DNA from 4 places in the Cutibacterium equinum genome. Region 3 is predicted to be linked to each of the others. Evidence: riboswitches for the same ligand, from Rfam matches in the RefSeq annotation. Region 3 holds a riboswitch; each other region holds the start of a gene.
The links. Region 3 has a riboswitch for cobalamin ahead of cobO (cob(I)yrinic acid a,c-diamide adenosyltransferase). Riboswitches for the same ligand answer to the same signal wherever they lie in the genome.

Region 1: it holds a riboswitch for cobalamin, as region 3 does, so the genes downstream of both, O6R08_RS08310 (hypothetical protein) here and cobO (cob(I)yrinic acid a,c-diamide adenosyltransferase) in region 3, are expected to answer to the same signal.
Region 2: it holds a riboswitch for cobalamin, as region 3 does, so the genes downstream of both, O6R08_RS08370 (hypothetical protein) here and cobO (cob(I)yrinic acid a,c-diamide adenosyltransferase) in region 3, are expected to answer to the same signal.
Region 4: it holds a riboswitch for cobalamin, as region 3 does, so the genes downstream of both, O6R08_RS03000 (ABC transporter substrate-binding protein) here and cobO (cob(I)yrinic acid a,c-diamide adenosyltransferase) in region 3, are expected to answer to the same signal.

The regions. Positions count from the first base shown of each region.
Region 1 is NZ_CP115668.1:1,822,077-1,825,540, forward strand. Features, by position in the region: gene secY (preprotein translocase subunit SecY) at 1-193, opposite strand, end outside; gene O6R08_RS08305 (PH domain-containing protein) at 363-1,019, shown strand; cobalamin riboswitch at 1,098-1,231, shown strand; gene O6R08_RS08310 (hypothetical protein) at 1,301-2,509, shown strand; gene O6R08_RS08315 (hypothetical protein) at 2,506-3,464, shown strand, end outside.
Region 2 is NZ_CP115668.1:1,835,076-1,838,539, reverse strand. Features, by position in the region: gene O6R08_RS08370 (hypothetical protein) at 1-1,511, opposite strand, end outside; cobalamin riboswitch at 1,596-1,725, opposite strand; gene O6R08_RS08365 (leucine-rich repeat domain-containing protein) at 2,005-3,464, shown strand, end outside.
Region 3 is NZ_CP115668.1:424,784-428,247, reverse strand. Features, by position in the region: gene O6R08_RS01925 (cobyrinate a,c-diamide synthase) at 1-389, opposite strand, end outside; gene cobO (cob(I)yrinic acid a,c-diamide adenosyltransferase) at 389-1,003, opposite strand; adenosylcobalamin (AdoCbl) riboswitch at 1,034-1,157, opposite strand; gene cbiT (precorrin-6Y C5,15-methyltransferase (decarboxylating) subunit CbiT) at 1,258-1,854, shown strand; gene O6R08_RS01910 (energy-coupling factor ABC transporter ATP-binding protein) at 1,860-2,693, opposite strand; gene cbiQ (cobalt ECF transporter T component CbiQ) at 2,690-3,464, opposite strand, start outside.
Region 4 is NZ_CP115668.1:658,228-661,691, reverse strand. Features, by position in the region: gene O6R08_RS03005 (FecCD family ABC transporter permease) at 1-423, opposite strand, end outside; gene O6R08_RS03000 (ABC transporter substrate-binding protein) at 420-1,421, opposite strand; cobalamin riboswitch at 1,463-1,648, opposite strand; RNA gene rnpB (RNase P RNA component class A) at 1,901-2,283, opposite strand; gene O6R08_RS02990 (zinc ribbon domain-containing protein) at 2,344-3,081, opposite strand; gene O6R08_RS02985 (aminopeptidase P family protein) at 3,241-3,464, shown strand, end outside.

The DNA of each region.
Region 1 (3,464 bases), 1.1 Mb from region 3:
GGCTGATCATCGAGTACAGACCTGCCGAGGAGCCAGAATTGGCCTCAGCGACACATCTGTTGATGTTCGACACGTTGACGTTCGGTACGGGGATGACGGACCCGAGCCTGAACACCGCCAGGATGAAGAGCGTAAACAGGATCTTGTGGCGAAGATCCGGCGTTCTGAAGGCATTGGCGAAGGCGGAAAGCATCCGGGCCCTCTCCCATCTCGTGGACTACTGACTACGCAGATCCAACCCCCATGACGCGCTGCAAGCAAATGTCTGGGAGCATGGACACAGCGGGGGTAGCCTATCAACTCACGAGGGCAATACCCACGTCGCCACCTACTGCTACTCGTCTGACCCCGTCTGGAGCGCCATGAGACCGCCCATCATCATCTCGTCGCATCGAGGACGGATCGGTGTCGGGATTGTCCTGGCTGCGATCGTCGTGCTGACGATTCTTGACCTCATTCGATCTGGTTTGGCTGGGTTGACGAATCTTCCGGTTCTGCTGCTTTTCGTGTGGCTGGTGTGGATCATTTGGGGAGTGGCCGAAATTCGGATCAATGACGACGGGGTGACGGTCGTCAATCAATTCCGGATTTGGGAGGTTCCCTGGGATCGAATCACTGAAGTCACGGGACGATGGGGCCTGTCACTGACGGCTGAGCGCCGTCCTGACGCTGAAGGGGCCCGGAAGCCGCGCACTATCTCGGCATGGGCTGCTCCGGCGCGCGGGACGGCCACTGCGATGAAGGGCACTGCCGATCACCTCCCGCAGGTCATCATCGGCTCCGAGGTACCGATGAGATGGTCCTTGGACTCTCACGCGACTGCTCGCCTCATCGAGACGGAGCGAATCGAGCGTCGTCCCGTGGGCAAGGCGGCTGCTACCCAGGCCAAGCCGGAGTCGACGTCAGATCACCAGAAGTCCACCCGAGCGACGCCTCACGACGCCGAGATCCGGGTGCATCCGAACTGGTTGACGATCTGCGTCACCGTCGTTCTCGTCGCCGCCGCCATCATCATCTGAGAGCCTCTTTCCCCCTGTCGATCAGGGACACCTTGAAGTTCACCTGAGGTGGCAGGTACCGCACCCCCAAGCTCATGGCGTAAAGTACGGGTGGTCCGGGGGGTGTACCCCGGACCGACAACTGTGACGGAGAAGCCGGTGAGAGTCCGGCGCTGTCCCGCAACCGTGATGCCACGTGGCTGAGCCGGATCGCCGAATCAGTTGAGCGTTGATGCCATGTCGTGGGTTGCGTGGCGTGACGACCCTCTCGTTCGTCGCGGTGACCCGCCGAGAGGAGCCTGATGGGTCGCCGCCCACTCACCGTTGCGAGCCTGCTGGCACTCATGTGCGCCACGGGGTCGATGATGGTTGTCCCCTCCCATGCCGAAGGGGCAGGGTTTCACGACGGATGGTGTCAGAAGGACGAAGGGTTCGCCGTCGTTGTGTATTGGCCGGCCAAGCCCGCTGACGTGGAGCCCGAGATCCCGGGGAACCTCGACTCGAAGACTTTGGTGCGCTGCATCATTGGTGCCCACAAGACATCCGGGGATGGCCGAGAGGATGTCCTGAAGCTCGCGGGACTCGGGTATGCCACACAGGGGGACATCGTCACGACGATCAATGGCATCGAGAGCGACGCTTTCGCCGAGATCCCGGCCTACTGGTGGTACCACACCGGCACTCGGGAGGGGGACTCCGGCGGACGGTGGGATCCCAAGAGTAGCTGGACGCAAAGCCTCAACGTCAACGACTTCGGGCTCATCGTCTTCTCCTCTGATTCCGAACAGCTCCCTCCTGTCACCCCGAATTTTGCCAAGGGTGGGGACCACGGCGACGAGCCTGGTCCCGGCCCCGGTCCTGGTCCCGGCCCAGCCCCCGGCCCCGGCCCAGGACCATCGACCGGAGAACCCAGCCACGGACCAACGGGCAAACCCAGCCACGGACCCACCGGCGAGCCCACCCACAAGCCGACCAGTGGCCACGACAAACCAACGGGCAAACCCACTCGCACATCGGGTCACGGCGGCGACAAGCCCTCCCACGAACCCGGTCGCAGCCACGGTGGGGACCATCATGACCGTCCCAATCCGACGGCACCGAACCACGCCGACGGCCCCCGACCGCACAAGAAGCGCGACCGTGCCGACAGCCGCCCCAACACGATTTCCACAGTCACGGCGACGCCTCCTACGCCGAGCCTCCCGACCGTCAGTTCTGCGTCACCCTCCCGACCGCGTCCGTCCTCACCGTCAGCCACCCCGAGTTCACCGACCCCCAGTCCCCGCGCGTCCTCTCCTGCCGCAAGCGCCGGATCCTCACTGGCCCCCCAGTCGTCGTCGCCGGTGTGGGGACGCGAGGACCACACTCGTCGTTCTCCTGACGAGGGCGAACACAAAGGTGCCCCCTGGTGGGTGCCGGTCGGTATAGGAGTCGTCGCTCTCGCGGGCCTGGCCTTGGCGCCCGTCATCCACCGCCGCCATCGTCGCGGGGACCAGGAGGACGAGGAATGAACTGCATCTCCATGATCCGCGCGGCGACACTCGCCCTCCTGACGATCTGTGTCAGCGCCGTGGCAGGGGCAGCTCCCGCCCGCGCCGAGCAGAGTTCCCAGACAACCAGCCTGTGCTCAGGTGCGAAGGTGTGCAGCCTGACCACCGATCGATGGCTGCGAGAAGGGACGACCCCCAGAGTGATCATCCGGGGAAACCCGAATGTGCGAGGCACGGTGCGGATTTTCCGCGCCTCTGTTTCCGACAACGAACTGAGCGGGCTCACGCCGATCGGCAAGGGCGCATCCTTCTACACCGATGCTCACGGCATGGCCCAAGTGTATGTGCCCATTCCCTCCTCGTCGGACATCGGCGAGGGCGGCTGGGCTTTGGTGAGTGTCTCAGACATCGAGGGGCTGGACACCACCCGAATGCCCGGCCAGTTCGTCGCCTTCGGGTCACTCGTGCCGCATCTACTGGGCGATGGCTACTCCGAACGCAAGCCCGCCGGTCAGACCCTCGACATGCAGGCCGTCGGCGCAATTCCCGGTGACACCTACCGGGTCCAGGTCAAGCAGGGCGACACCTGGCACGATGCCACTGCCATCGGCCAGCTTCCTGCAGCAGCTGTGAATCCTTCACAGATCACCCACATCCACTGGACGGTGCCGCGCGGACTGACGGGCACGAAACACGACGTCAGGGTGCAGTCACTCACTGATCCGCGCCGCACGGCGTCATGGGTCCTCATCCCGACCGTCGACGGGGTCAAGGCTGCTCGTAGCCCTTTGTTCACTCCCCCACCGGTCGGCACCAATCTCGGCGTCCCGACGACTGATCGCGGCGCCCATCCCGAGACAGCGGTCAAGGCTGTCAGCGGAACCCTCTTCGGGGTCGGCGTTGTCTCTGCCCTCGTCGTGACCGGCGCGTCCCGGCCCAAGCGCTCCTCCAGCGAGCCCTCAAGAGACAACCGGAC
Region 2 (3,464 bases), 1.1 Mb from region 3:
GCACCGGTCATCGAGTACTGCCACTTCACCGGCTTGTCAGCGCCGGCCGGGGTGGCATGCCAGTAGGACCAGTACGCCTCGTTGATGTTAGACACCTTCGGGTAACCGTCGATCTTGTGGAGGAACCCACCGCTGGACTCGATGGCGAACCCTGCCGACTCAAGAGCCTCGAAACCATCGTTGAACTTCGATGCGCATCCGCCTTTAGAGGTGCCGTTGTCCTGCTCGACGTACACCCAGACGTGGCCCACGGCGATGCACTGCTGGGCGCCGCTCATGTCACCGGGCTTGCCGGTCGGGGTGGCGGTGGGAGTGTCTGTCGGGGTAGGGGTGGGAGTGTCTGTCGGGGTAGCGGTGGGAGTCGCGGACGGGGTGGTCTTGCAGGACGGAACACCCTCCGGGGCCTTGCCGGACCATGCCGAGGCGTAACCGTGGCCCGAAACAGCCATGACCGCCTGATCGGTGGCCATGAGGTTGGGTTCACTCGAGTTGCGCTTGGCCTGCCACGCACCGACGTTGGTGAGGAGCTGCTGGCGAATCATCCACTGCTTGACGGACTTCATGTCCTCGCCACGCTCGGCCAGAGCACTGGCGAGCATGCCGGTCGAGTTGGCGGCGGAGTAGGTCTCCCAGTAGTCGCCGTCGTCGTGCTCCTTGGTGTTCATGGCCCACGTGGTGGCGTTGGCGGCAGCAGCATCGATCTTGGCCTGGTAGCCGTCCGGGATGAGATGAGAGTTGCGCTGCAGCAGAGTCAGGTCAGACAGGGCGATACCGGTGTAGTCGGGGTCGCCGACGAAGACACTGCTGCCGTCCTGGTTCCGCTTGGTGTAACCGAAAGCGCCGGCGTCCGTGCCGTCAGTGCCCTGAGTCGACAGCAACTTGTCGATGATCTTCTGTGGCACCGGGCGGTTGGCGCGGGTCAGCGCAATGGTGATGAGGTGCGGGCCCCAGTACATGTTGACGCGGTTCTGCATACCCGGGGTCTCATCGTTGATATAGCCGGCAAGCTTGACCCAGAGGTTTCCAGTTTCCTTGCCGAGGAAGTAGGTCGGATCCTCGCCGAGGATCTCGGCGGTCATGATGACCTTCGCCAGACCAGCCGGGTTGTTCTCGACGTATTTCGGGCCTGCTTCCTTGAGGGCCGCAGTCATCTCCTTGACGACGTCAGGATGGGCATCGGAGCCGACCAGAGCAATGATGCCGTCGGCGACACCGCCAGCCTGTCCGTAGGTCGTCGGGTCTTCCTGCCACTTTTGGGCGAGCCAGTCGGCGGCCGCGGCGACGTACTTACTGGTGGCAGCGGTGTCGTTGACCGATCCGGCCCACATGGCACCCTTGACCGGGCTGGCCGGCGGATCGAAGCAGTACGGGGCGGAACCGTCATCAATGGTGGCGGTGACAGGTGCGTGTGATGGCGCGGGCTGCGGGTCAGCGAACGCCGGTACCACGAACGGTGATGCGACGAGTGCACCGGCGGCGAGACCGGCGACCCATCGATTGAGCCTGGTCATGTGGCGGGCCTTCTTCCTGAGGATGCGTTGCGCTCAGGACGGGAAAGCCCCCCGAGTTGAACCCACCGCAGTCCTCGACGGTGTGATGTTCCTTGGCGCAACCCAGGTACTCCGACTTGGGGACGAGCCCCTCACGGTTGCGGGTCAGCTCCGGATTCTCACCGGATTCCCCCGTGGTTGCAGTGTCAGTCTAAGCTCGCGCCCATCACATGTCCACATCTAGTTAGGCGCTGCGAACCTGTGTGTTAGGCTTCACATGGTTTCACCGATGGAGAACCTGGTGCGAATCCAGGACTGTCCCGCAACCGTGTAGACCGACAAAAATGTCGGCTAAGTCGGATCGCCATCGTTGAGATGTCCCGTACTTGTTTCCGTCGTGGACAGCGGAAAAGACGATCCTGGCCCAGCGCTGGATGGCCTAGAAGCGTCCACCCAGTGAAAGGCAGGAATAGTGAGACGTCTACGGGGTTTGGCTGGTCTACTCGCAGCAGCAGTGGCACTGCCAATTGCCATCACCCATCTTGGCCCGGCATCTGCGGCACCGCCGTCCTACGACTCTGATGCGCAGAAGTGCATCAACGAGAACCACGTCTTCGTCTATGCCGAGCGCGATGACGGCCATGTCGATACTGGTTGTGCTACCAAGTTCTCCAACGGTGTGGAAGCCTTGACGTCGGCTGGTTTCGACATCGGTAACACCGATTTCGGTGGTGACCTGGGGTTGTTTATCGATTCGATTAACGGCTATCCGGAAAACCCCGACAAATTCTACGCTTACTGGGGCTATTTCCACGGGAAGCCGGCAGGCAAGAACACCGAGACAACGTGGGAGTACTCGCAGCTCGGTGCGAGTAATTACCATCCGGAGCCCGGTTCGATCGAGGCATGGCACTACATGCTCATCGACGGCCCATGGGAGGTCCCTCCGACCTGGAAGCCGAAGGTCGATCCGGCTCCCACCACTCCGGCGGCCTCCTTCGAGATTCCTGACAAGGCCCTGCAAAAATGCATCACCGACAAGGTGGGTACCACCACTCCCACCAAGGAACAACTCGACGGTGTCACGAGCCTGAGCTGCCGGAACAGGGGAATCAAGGACCTTACCGGTATCGATCAGCTGACCGGATTGGAAAAGGCATTCCTGCCGGAGAACAAGATCAGTGATCTCAAGCCGTTGGCCTCCATGACTGGCATTTTCAGCCTGGATGTCAACAGCATTGGAGTCTCCGATGTCACGCCGCTGAGGTCGTTGACGAAACTGTCGCATCTGGACGTCGGCAAGAACCACATCCGCGATCTGTCCCCACTCAAGGACATCAAGGGGCTGGGAGACACCGACATCGTCTCGAACTACCAGACCGTTGACGGTGGGTCGGCCACTGCCGGGGTCGAGGCCCCCGTCCCGACCGCCGTCGACCATCAAGGCACGACCTTCGTGGCTGATCGTGAGGTTCCTGAAGGCGTCAAGATCAAGGGCAAGAACGTCACGTACCCCTCTGCGGGCGACTACGTGTGGCAGTTCCGCGACGCCTCGATGTACTTCAACGGGTCCATCACGGTCCACGTCGTTGCAGCTCCCGAACCGGCGAAGCTCGTCGAGATCCCTGACCCGAACTTCAAGTCCTGCCTGCAGGACTCCTTGGAGGACGGCGCGCCTCTGACTGCTGAGAATCTTGCTGGGTTGACCGAGGTCACGTGTATCAACAAGGGAATCAAGGACATTACCGGAGCTGAGGCGCTGACGAACGTCAACAGCCTGGTCCTGACGACCAACGAGATTGATAGCGTCGAGCCGCTTGCAGGTCTGACGAAGCTCGAGACCCTGTACCTGCCCAACAACCACGTCACGGATGTGGCGCCGCTTGCGGGTCTGAAGAATATGAAGGCGATGGTCTTGGATCAGAACCCGATCACCACGGTGCAGCCGTTGTCGTCGCTGACCAACTTGACCGA
Region 3 (3,464 bases):
AGGGAGGCGTGGGCGGTGTCGACGACGACGACCACCGGGGTCCGAGTCGTCGTGGCGATCTCGGCGCTGGACCCGCGCCCAGTGCCGAGCTGGCCGTCGAACAGCCCCATCACCCCCTCGATGACCGCGACGTCGGCCGGGTCGGGGGTGAGGAAACCGTGGGCCAGCAGCGGAGCCATGAGCTCCTCACCGCACATCACCGAGTCCAGGTTGCGACCCGGACGACCGCTGGCCATCGAGTGGTAACCCGGATCGATGTAGTCCGGGCCGACCTTGAACGGCGCCACCGTACGGCCACTGGCACGCAGGGCTGCCATGAGACCGGTCGCCACGGTCGTCTTGCCACCTCCCGAGGCCGGGGCGGCAATGAGGATTCGGGGAAGATGCATCACCACTCGATTCCTGCCTGGCCGCGCTGTCCGGCGTCGAAGGGGTGGGTGATCTTGGTCATCTCGGTGACGAGGTCAGCGGCCTCGACGAGCGCAGCCGGGGCGTGACGACCCGTGATGACGACGTGCTGGGTTCCAGGGCGATTGACGAGGGTGTCGACGACCTCCTCGACGTCGAGCCATCCCCAGTGGAGCGGATAGGTGAACTCGTCAAGAAGGTAGAAGTCCATGGCCTGGTTCGCCAGCAGTTCGCAGACGTGCCGCCATCCCTCGCGAGCAGCAGCCTCAGGATTCTCTGCGGCGTCGAAGGATCGTGCCCAGGACCATCCGGTCCCCATGACCTCCCACACCACAGGCCCACCAACGCCGGTCTCCTCGTGCAGTTTCCCGAGAGCCTGCAGGGCGTCCTGCTCACCGACATGCCACCGTCCAGATTTCACGAACTGAAACACGCCGACTCGCCATCCCTGGTTCCAGGCGCGCAGGGCGGTACCCATGGCCGCTGTGGTCTTGCCTTTGCCCTCACCGGTATTGACCGCCAAGATCGGCCGCAACCGTCGCTGTCTGGTGGACAGCCCGTCGTCTGGTGTGGCACCACTGCGCGCCTGCGGCATGAACGACCTCCTTGCGGGTCCGCGCCCGTCAGGCCACGGCTTTTCCGTGACCTGACCCGCCGGATCGACCTGGCTTGCGCTGAGGCGCTCACAGTGGCGGGACCGCTTCGGATTCACACCGAATTCCTCCCTGCGAGTCTGCGTCGATTCTGTCACATCTGGGTGGCAGCCCTCACCGCGCCATCGGGTCAGTCGTCAAGGTTCGGGTGCTCCCTACACCCCTTGGTGTCCCCACCACCACCTAGGCTTCCCACATGACCCATGATCCTGACGCCACCCTCCTCGGACGCACGCCTGGCCTCGACGAGAAGCACTTCGCCCATGACGGGCTCATCACCAAACACCCGGTGAGGGCCGTCGCCCTGGCAGCCCTGCGCCCCATGCCGGACCAACTGCTGTGGGACCTGGGCACCGGAGCCGGATCAATCGCGGTGGAATGGTGCCGCACTGATCCGACCTGTCGAGCCGTCGGGGTGGAGCGCAAGGCAGAACGGGCCGCCAATGCCCGCACGAATGCCGCAGAGCTCACGCTGCCGGGCCAGTTCGAGGTCATCGACGCCGACCTGACCCGAGGTCTCCCGGAGGGACTGCCCGACCCGGACGCCATCTTCATCGGCGGCGGCGCGACGGAGACCCTCGTCAACCAGTGTCGGGCCCGTCTGCCCATCGGGGGACGACTCGTCGTCCATGGGGTGACAATGGAGGCCGAGATGCTCGTGGAAGCCTTGCACCGGGATCTGGGCGGTGACCTCATGAGGTTTAGCGTCGAGACCGCCGACAGCATCGGTCGGCTGCGAGGCTGGAAACCCGCCCGCACCGTCGTGGCGTGGACCTGGCAGCGCGCTGAGTGACGGCGTCAGCGCGGAGTGCTCGCAGACCGGTGTGACAACAACTCGACGACCTCGTTCATCGTCCGGGGACGTTCATCCATGCCAAGACGCCGGGCCAACTCGAGGGTCCACGGCAGGTGCAGATGAGCCCTCTCCACGACGGGCACGTCTGCGAGCAATTCGTCGATCGGCCCCTGCCGTACTCCCCCGTCAACGACGATGAGGGCCTCGTCAGCCCAAGCCAGTGCCAGGTCGACGTCGTGGGTGGCCATCGCCACCGTCGTGCCGTGGTCTCGCAGCCGGTCCAGGGCCGCCAGCATCCTGGTGACTCCGACCGGGTCGAGTCCGGCTGTGGGCTCGTCAAGGAGAAGGAGATCCGGGCGCATGGCGACGGCACCGGCGACGGCGATCCTCTTGCGCTCGCCGTAGGAGAGCTGGTGTGTGGCACGTTCGGCAAGATGGCTGGCCCCGAGCAGTTGCAGGGCCTCAGTGACGCGTTCGCGCACCTCGTCCACGTCTAGCCCCATGTTCATCGGGCCGAAGGAGACGTCCTGACTCACGTCAGCGCTGAACAGCTGGTCGTCGGGGTCCTGGAGGACCAGCTGGACCGCCCGGCGGTGCTCACGAAGCTGGCGGCGCCCGTGCCCGAGCACCGTGTCACCCCTCTTGATCTTGCCCTTGATGGGTTTGAGGGAGCCCGACAGGCAGCGCATCAGCGTCGTCTTGCCTGACCCGTTCGCTCCCAGGATTGCCACGCGAACTCCGGCGTGGAAGGAGACGTTGACGTCAGTGAGCACCATGGGCCGGCCAGGGTGGGTGGCGTACAGGTGCTCGGTCGACAGCAGGACCTCGTCACTCATCTGAGCATCCTTCCGGTCGTCGTCCAACTGATCGCCCAGAGGCCAGCGATGACGAGAACAACAATGATCTTGAACCGCGCCGATCCGACGCGTGTGACGGGCAGGGTCACCAAGGCAGACTCAAATCCTCGATTGACCAGGCCGTCGTTGAGGCGATTGGCCCGTGTCCAGGCGCGAATGCCCACCGAACCCAGCAAAGCAGCCGTGTTGTTCATGCGCCGGTTGAACCCGCCGAATCTGCCTGCCGGGGTGTTACCAAGGCGGGCACGCTGAGCTTCACTGGCGCTGACCATGGTGTCGAGCAGCACGAAGATGAGCCGGTAGGTCAGGGATGCGATCTCGAGTAGCGGATCGGGAATGTGGAACTTCCGCAGCCAGGTGAGCAGATCGACCATGGGGGTGGTGACGGCCAGCACCATGACGGTGAGGGTGCCGCAGATACCGTGTTCCATCAAGGACATCGCCTGGGCGGTGGAGACCGGACCGATGCTGAACACCCCGGCGTGCCACCAGACTGTTCCCTCCGGGCTGGAACCCACGCTGATGAGGACCGAAATCGCCCCGATGACGAGGAAGACGATCGGAGCAGCCATGGCTTGCCACAGCACTCTCCTCCGGATGCGTGCCGGGCCAAGGATGACGATCAGGCTGACGATCCCAGCCAGCAGCGACCCGGGCCAGATGCCAGAACCCACCACCGGGCTCACCCACGACGAGGCCTCCATTGGCGGGGTGCACAGAGAGGTGAGGAGGAGGGCCGTCGACAAAGCG
Region 4 (3,464 bases), 230 kb from region 3:
GACCAGGGCACCGACAGCCCCTCCGAAGGAAGCCAAGGTCATGAGGACCGATTGGCCCAGGGTGCTGGAAATCCCGACGACGAGAACAAAGACGGCACCTACCGAGGCCCCGCTGGAAATACCGAGCAGGTAGGGGTCGGCCAGGTCATTGCCGGTCAAGGTCTGCAGTACCGCACCACACATTGCCAGCAACGCGCCGACGACCATCGACCCGATGACTCGGGGAGCCCGCAGCTGCCAGACAATCTGATCGTTGAGGACGGTAACATCGGCCCCGGCAATGAGGCGGAATCGTCGGGCCACCACCCTGGCAACATCCCGGACAGGGACATGTACCGCCCCGATCCCCAGCACCACGAGGACAGTGCCGACCAGGGCAGCGACGAGAACACCGGCGATCAGCCAGCTACGCCAGCGACTCACTTGCCGTTGATCTTCGCAAGACCATCATTGAGGGTCTTGGCCCCGTCAACAAGCTCAGCACCCGGGGTGCTCTGGGCGAAGGGCACCGTGACGAATTTGTTCTCCTTGACCGCCTTCATCTGGCTGAGGACAGGATCCTTCTTGAGGTAATCGATCTTCGATTTTGCCGTGGACCAGCTTGCATCGGCGACAACGATGACGTCCGGATTGGAGGCAACGATCTTCTCCCACGAGCCGTCTGCCCACCCGCCATCGAGATTGGCGAAGAGATTCTTGGCTCCAACAGCGTCCATGAGAAGTTGAGGCCCACCGTGGCCTGCGCCAATGAACGGGGTCTTGTCTCCCGAGTCAAACCAGACGATCGACGTCTCGGTGCCGTGCTTGTTCCCGGTGACCTCTTTGAGGGCATCACGCTGCTCGGCAATGGCCTTGTCAGCGGCATCCTTGGCGCCGATGAGGGTTCCTACTTCGGTCATTTCCTTCCAGACGTTCTCCCAGGTGGCATCGGCCACGGGAGTGCCCTCCGGGCAACCAAAGGGGCTGATGTAGGTCGCAATCCCCTGCTTCCGCAGCTCTTCCCGTGTGCCAACAGCCTTGTCAGTGAAAGCGCTGGAGTAGGAAGACACAGCCAGATCAGGTGTGGCGGCCAGGAAGGTTTCCTTGGAGGGGTACTGCTTGGCGAGCACCTTGACCGAGTCGTAGGCCTTCTTCCACTTCGCCGGAATCTCACTGTCGAGGTAGGCGGTGCCGACGAGTGTGGATTCACCGCCGATGGCCAGGACGTCCTCGGTGGCTCCCTGATTGAGGGTCACAGCCCTTGTCGCGGGCTTGTCGAGGGTGATTTTTTGTCCGCAATTGGTGATGGTGATCGGGCCTTGTGCCGATGCTGATGCTGATCCCGATGCCGAGGAATCCTTGGGAGCGCCGGCGCATCCGGCGAGCATGACAGCGGGAATGACCGACGCTACGAGAGCGCAACGAAAGGGGACGAGGTGCATGGAGAAGCCAGCTTTCTGTGTTCGGCGTGCGCGGCCGGGTACCAACAGGACGATGTCAGGTGGTCTTCGGGCTCAACCTCGTCTCCAGCCCCGACTCCTTCCCAGTGCTCATGGCACCAGTGGCGTTCGCCGTGGCGGATCAGTCATACCGCTGCGCGTCAGCTCCGGCCTCTCACCGGATTCCAGCGCTCGTGATGTCACGAGCAACCTGACGCGAGGATGTTAGCACCCCCTGTGTATGCCCCCTTGACGGGGTCTCACCTCACTTGAACAGGTCAGTGAACCGAATCGTCGTCTTCCGATAGATCTCGTTGTAGGCGGCTCGGCGCTGATCTCGTAGCCATCCCATCCCCTTGCGGCCATACCAGGCATGAGGGTGCGCGTGGCGGCCCTCGTGGCTCTTCCACGTGTCCTGCCCGAGATGGACGTGGACAGGCTGGGGGTGCGGGTTCCGGACTTCATGGCCCCGATGACAGGAAGGGACGAGCCATCCTGTAAGCCGGGTTCTGTGGCCCATCAGGGCCGGTGATCATCCATCTGTGAACACCATTACTGGCATCCTCCAGCCTTTCGGCTGCGCAGCCTACCCGGACGCTCGGGCGAGCAGCCCTCGAACACGTCCGCGACCTCACGGTCTTCTTGGCCTTGCTCCAAGTGGGGTTTGCCGTGCCGTCATCGTCACCGATGACGCGGTGGGCTCTTACCCCGCCGTTTCACCCTCACCGGCCCGAAAGCCGGCAGTTTGTTTTCTGTGGCACTTTCCCGCGGGTCACCCCGGGTGGGCGTTACCCACCACCCTGCTCTGTGGAGCCCGGACTTTCCTCGACAACTCAGGGATTGCCGCGATCACCCGGATGACTCGTCCAAACGACAATTCTACGGTCAATACGGCATCGTCGCCACACTGGCACGGCGTACCTGGTCAGAGGGACTCCCCGGTGCGCACCAGAATGCGCTCGCACTCCTCGCAACGCACGACATCGTCCTCGGCGGCTGCGGCATAGGTGCGCAGATCGGCCGCATTTGCGGCAATGCCACACCCCTCGCACACGCCGTGGACGAGCTTGGCACATCCCATGCCGGTGCGCTCGCGCAGCAGATCATAAAGCTTGAGGAGATCGGCCGGAATACCGCCGGCCTGGGTCTGGCGCGCACGCTGCAACTCGGCCAGTTCGTCGTCAATACCTTTGAGGCCGGCGTCGCGCGAGGCCAACACGGTACGGATGTGGCCATCCAGCTCGACACGACGACGATCAGCGTCGGCGTGGGCAGCTTGGGCATCCTCGACGGCCTGCATGGCGTCAAGCTCAGCATCCTCCAACAGGCTGATACGCCGCCCGAGGTGCTCGATCTCCTCGGTCAGCCCCTGCAAGGCCTTGTGATCGGCGACGGAACCCGAGTCGACGGTCTTCTTGTTGCGCTCCATACGGGCGCGAGCCGGCTCGAGGTCCCCCTCAATGCGTTCCTGCTCCATCTTGGCGTCAGACAGAGCGGTTGACGTGGCGACGACCTCCTCAGCCAGAGTCCTGCGCTGGACGGCGAGGTCCTTGAGCTCGGCCAGCTCGGGCAGGGTCTGACGACGATGCTGCGCCTGGGCGATCAGACGGTCAGTCTGTGCAAGATCGAGAAGCTTCCACTGATCCTGTGCCGCGGCTTTCACGCTGCCCTCCTGCGTTCCTGGCCCCGTTGAACAGGCCCTGTTGACATGTGGGGTTCAGCCTACCTCTCATCGCAGACCCGCAGTCGATTGTCAGTACGTCATGTCCTCGACACCTACACTGGAAGGCACACTCATCAACCAGCGGAGGTCTCAACACACATGACCGAGACGAGGTCGTCAGATCTGAATGAACAGATGAAGCAGGCCGAGGAGCAGAAGGTCCCCAAGCGTCAGACCCCGTTCTCCAAGGCCTTCGTCGAGTTCATCCCCACGGATTGGGCTCCTTATCCCGACGAGCTTCCCGAGCCACTGGGTTCTGTGCCCTCGGCCACCGCCCATCGGGACGCCCTGGCCGCCCGTTTCGACGGGGACCGCCTGGTCAT